DNA from 2 places in the Pseudomonas glycinis genome. Region 1 is predicted to be linked to the other one. Evidence: riboswitches for the same ligand, from Rfam matches in the RefSeq annotation. Region 1 holds a riboswitch; the other holds the start of a gene.
What was found. A riboswitch is a leader RNA that binds a small molecule or an ion and turns the genes downstream of it on or off. The one in region 1 is predicted to bind cobalamin.

Region 1 (2,466 bases):
CAGACGATGCCTTCGTCGATCGGGTCGAGCACATAACCGGCGCCCCACAGCTTGTTGGCCAGCACCTGCAACACTACGCTCGGCTCGATCGAAGTCTCGCCAATGGCCACGCCGCCAATCAGCGCGACCGACAGCGTCAACAGCACCAGCAGCAAACGGATCAGGCGTCTGCTCATGGCGACAGGTCGTAGCCGTTGATGGCGCTGGCCAGTTGTGCGAGGCCGTCGAAGGTGCGCAGGCTGGCCTGCATGGCCATGGCGTCAAGGATGATGATGCGGTTGTGCTTGACCGCGTCCATGTTGCGCGTCACCGGATCACTGCGCAGGAAGGCGAGTTTCTTCTGATAGTCGTCCGCCGGGAAACGTCGACGATCCATGCGCGCGATCACCAGAAATGTCGGGTTGGCCTTGGCGATGGTTTCCCAGCCGACGGTTGGCCATTCTTCATCCGACTCGACCACGTTGCGCACGCCGAGGGTGCTGAGCATGAAATCGGGAACGCCTTTGTGCCCGGCCACGAACGGCTCGATGTCCATCTCGGCGCTGGAGAACCACACCAGGGCGCTGACGTCTTTGCGCTGCTGCTTTTTCGCGGTGGCGATCGACTGCGCGAGGCTGGCTTTAAGCTGCTCATTGAGCTGCTCGCCACGCGCCTGCACATCGAAAATCGCTGCGAGCTGGCTCACGGCTTTGTAGATGCTGTCGATGCGAAACGGCGCCAGCCGCGTGCCGTCCGAACCGACGAGGTTGTCCTTGGCTTCGCAATCGGAGGGCAGCAGATAGGTCGGAATCTTCAGTTCATGAAACTGCTCGCGAGTGCCGACCGCGCCTTGCGGGCCGACCATCCATTCCAGCTCGACGGCAACCAGCTCCGGGCGTTTGGCGATCACCGCTTCGAAACTCGGCTCGTTATCGGCGAGGCGCTCGATCCTGTCGTTCTGCGCTTTGTATGTGCCCAGCACGTCGTTGAACCACAGTGAGGTGCCGACGACTTTGTCGCCCAGGCCCAAGGCGTAGAGCATTTCGGTGCCGGCCTGGCCAATGGTCACCGTGCGCGCAGGCGCGTGCTGAAAGGTCAGGCTGCTGCCACAGTTTTCCACGGTCAGCGGATACGCAGTCGGCGCCGCTTGCGCCAAGGCGCAAAGGCTCAGAGCGGTGAGCAGGGTGGCAACGCGGGGCAGCAGCATGGGGCAGTCTCCAGGGGAACCGTACGGGAGCGGGCGGGTACGGTTGGAAACACACCTCGGGCGCGGTCGTGGAAACTGCGCAAGGCCGGCATAGTGAAAACAAGCACGGCACGATGTCCTTCCCGGACACCCCGCCGGTTAGTCAGTCACTGTGCCGGCAGGTCTCCTGACTGATGCGTCATCGCCACGCTCCGGCCTTCCCGGGATTCACCCAGTGGCAGTCGAGGAGCAGGCTCGGCACCTACAGTTGCGGGGGCAGTTCCGATTGATGCTATTCAAGCATTTCGGATTCCCTATTAATTCCGTGTGGAAACCGGCGGCGGCATGGTAGTCGATTTGCGCGGTGGAGGGGGAGGCGAATCTGCGACAGCGTCGATTTTGCCGTTGGCATTGCAATCGGCCGTACGCACTGATTAATATACGATCCATATACATTTCGTATCGGATATAGATGTGGGCATCGTAAAGATTTCAGAGGACATGCACGAGAACCTGCGCATTTCCAGCAACGCCCTCAGCCGCTCGATCAACGCGCAGGCCGAGCACTGGATGCGCATCGGCATGCTCGCCGAGCTGCATCCCAACCTCGACCACAGCGCCATTTGCCGCCTGCTGATCCGCGCCGAACAGAACGGCGGACTGGATCTGCAACAACTGACTCAGGAAGCCGTCAGCGCATGAGAAACCAGATCAAGATCAACACGCCGGCCGACATCGAAAAATCCCGCGCTGCCGGCAAACTCGCCGCTGAGGTGCTGGCGATGCTGGTGCCGCATGTGAAGGCCGGGGTGACCACCGATGAGCTGGACCGGTTGTGCAACGATTACATCGTCAATGTGCAGAAAGCCGTGCCGGCCAACGTCGGTTATCACGGCTTTCCGAAAACCGTCTGCGCGTCGGTCAATGACGTGGTGTGCCACGGGATTCCATCGGGTACGCCATTGAAAGACGGCGACATCGTCAACCTCGACATCGCCGTGATCAAGGATGGCTGGTTCGGTGATACCAGCCGCATGTATGTCGTGGGTGAGGCGAGCCCCGAGGCGCAGCACCTGATCAAGACCACTTACGACGCGATGTGCGCGGGCATTCGCGCAGTGAAACCGGGTGCAACGCTGGGCGATATCGGTTACGCGATCCAGAGCCTGGCGGAGGCGGAGGGCTTCAGCGTGGTACGCGAGTACTGCGGCCATGGCATCGGCAAGGTCTATCACGATGAGCCGCAGATCCTGCATTACGGCTTTCCCAATCAAGGGCTGAAGCTCAAGGCCGGGATGATT
Region 2 (2,466 bases), on a different contig from region 1:
GAATGCATTCCTAAACATAGAGGAGGGCGCAGGCCCGATGGTTCAACTGCTCAACCGCGGGCTTCCTTGAACAGCACGGCGATGCCCGGATGATAGTTGCCAGCGTCGCTGTGCAATTTGCGATAGGCGTAGGGGAAATACCAGGCCACTGCGCAGGTGTGTTCCTTTTGCAGGTCGTCGACCATGTCCTGCAGTTCCTCGGGGCTGGCGCTGTGCTGGACCTTTTGCGGGGCGACGAAGAGGCAGCCGAGCTTGAGATCGCTGGCGTAGCTGATGCGCTTGGCGTCAGCGGTGATGTCGAGCAGGGCCTGGGTCAGGTTGAGGTTGTTGACCCGTGGCCAGCGTTGCGTGGCTTGAATGAACGCGCGGTCTTCGGCGCCGGCAATCAGCAGGTCGGCGCGGGCATTGCGTTCGCCTTCTTCGTTCTGTTTGCGCGTGGCCGTGTCGTTCAGCGTGACCATTTCCGCCATCCACGCGGCTGCTGCGAGCAGGCCCAGATTGGCTTTTTCGTCGTGCCAGTACGGCGTGTCGTTGTCGCCGCGAGCGGTGTTGTAGCGATCGATACAGTCAAACCAGCGTTCCAGCACCGGGCGCAGGAATTCCAGGCGCGGGTTGCTGATGATCATGCCTTGCATCGTCGTCATCCTTATTGTTGTAGTGGGCTTTTTTGGAAAAAGCATGGCTCTTTGATATCACTTGTCACAGTCTGGCACAAGATTGCCGCTGCACATTTGATCAGCGGCAGTTATTCGCGCGCAAAGCGCCTCTTCAATTGACGCTCCACCCCCAACCCTCTAACCTTCGCCGCTTGTTTCAGGTGCTCTGTGGCCCCGCGTCGACAGAGTGAAACAGGGAAGCCGGTGAGTGTGGTCTTCAAGCGAAGCCACGACGATCCCGGCGCTGCCCCCGCAACGGTAAATGAGTGAAAACTGCGCCTTGAGCCACTGCCTCGAAAGAAGCGGGAAGGCGCGCAGTCTGGCGAAACGCCGCTCATGAGCCCGGAGACCGGCCTGATCCATCTCAGCGGCATCACGGTGGGCGATGCCAGGCTTTTTGCCGTCTATTCTTGTGCCTGCCCGCCGTTATCCAGCCTCAACGGAGAGCTCCCCCATGACTGATTCCCCCGAGCGTGACGAACGCCATCTGGCGCGCATGCAGCGCAAGAAAGCCGTGATCGACGAACGCATTGCCAACTCGCCCGACGAATGTGGCCTGGTGCTGGTGCTGACCGGCAACGGCAAAGGCAAGAGCAGCTCGGCGTTCGGCATGCTCGCCCGCGCGATGGGCCACGGCATGCAGTGCGGCGTGGTGCAGTTCATCAAGGGCCGCAACAGCACTGGCGAAGAATTGTTTTTCCGCCGCTTTCCCGAGCAGGTGCGTTTCCACGTCATGGGCGAAGGCTTCACTTGGGAAACCCAGGATCGTCAGCGCGACATCGCTGCGGCGACCGCCGCTTGGGAAGTCTCGCGCGAATTGTTGCGCGACCCTTCGATCGGTCTGGTGGTGCTCGATGAATTGAACATCGCCCTCAAGCACGGCTACCTCGATCTCGATCAGGTGCTCAGCGATTTGCAGGCGCGTCCGCCGATGCAACACGTGGTGGTCACCGGTCGCGGCGCCAAGCCGGAATTGATCGAGATGGGCGACACGGTCACCGAGATGGGCATGCTCAAGCACGCCTTCCAGGCCGGGATCAAAGCGCAGAAAGGCGTCGAACTTTGAAGCAACCACGTCACTGCCCGGCGGTGTTGATCGCCGCGCCGGCCTCCGGTCAGGGCAAGACCACCGTCACCGCTGCACTCGCCCGTTTGCATCGCAATCAGGGGCGCAAGGTGCGCGTATTCAAATGCGGGCCGGACTTTCTCGACCCGATGATCCTCGAGCGCGCCAGCGGTGCGCCGGTGTATCAACTGGACATGTGGATGGTCGGCGAGCAGGAAAGTCGCCGCCTGTTGTGGGAAGCCGCCGCCGAAGCCGACCTGATTCTGATCGAGGGCGTGATGGGCCTGTTCGACGGCACGCCATCCAGCGCTGATCTGGCGCGCCACTTCGGTGTGCCGGTGCTCGGCGTGATCGACGGCACCGCCATGGCGCAGACCTTTGGCGCCTTGGCGCTGGGCCTGGCGAAGTATCAGCCGGACTTGCCATTCGCTGGCGTGCTGGCCAACCGCGTCGGCACCTTGCGCCATGCGCAATTGCTCGAAGGCAGCCTCACCGAAGGTTTGCGCTGGTACGGTGCGCTGTCCCGCGAGACCGGCATCGAATTGCCGAGCCGCCACCTCGGTCTGGTCCAGGCCAGCGAATTGAATGATCTGGATCTGCGTCTCGACGCGGCTGCCGATGCGCTGGCCAGCAGTTGCCAAGTTGCGCTGCCCCCCGCCGTTGAATTCGCCGCGCCTGACCTCATCGCCGCAGAGCCTCTATTAAAAGGTGTGCGCATCGCCGTTGCCCGCGATGAAGCCTTTG

Region 2: linked by a shared signal. The riboswitch ahead of cobO (cob(I)yrinic acid a,c-diamide adenosyltransferase) and the one ahead of ACYSTU_RS14175 (ABC transporter substrate-binding protein) in region 1 are both predicted to bind cobalamin.

What each region holds. Positions count from the first base shown of each region.
Region 1 covers NZ_JBTYHF010000005.1:242,385-244,850, forward strand. The annotation lists gene ACYSTU_RS14170 (FecCD family ABC transporter permease) at 1-176, opposite strand, end outside; gene ACYSTU_RS14175 (ABC transporter substrate-binding protein) at 173-1,186, opposite strand; cobalamin riboswitch at 1,326-1,519, opposite strand; gene ACYSTU_RS14180 (ParD-like family protein) at 1,640-1,867, shown strand; gene map (type I methionyl aminopeptidase) at 1,864-2,466, shown strand, end outside.
Region 2 covers NZ_JBTYHF010000001.1:224,947-227,412, reverse strand. The annotation lists gene ACYSTU_RS01025 (hypothetical protein) at 51-635, opposite strand; cobalamin riboswitch at 799-1,028, shown strand; gene cobO (cob(I)yrinic acid a,c-diamide adenosyltransferase) at 1,111-1,722, shown strand; gene ACYSTU_RS01015 (cobyrinic acid a,c-diamide synthase CobB) at 1,719-2,466, shown strand, end outside.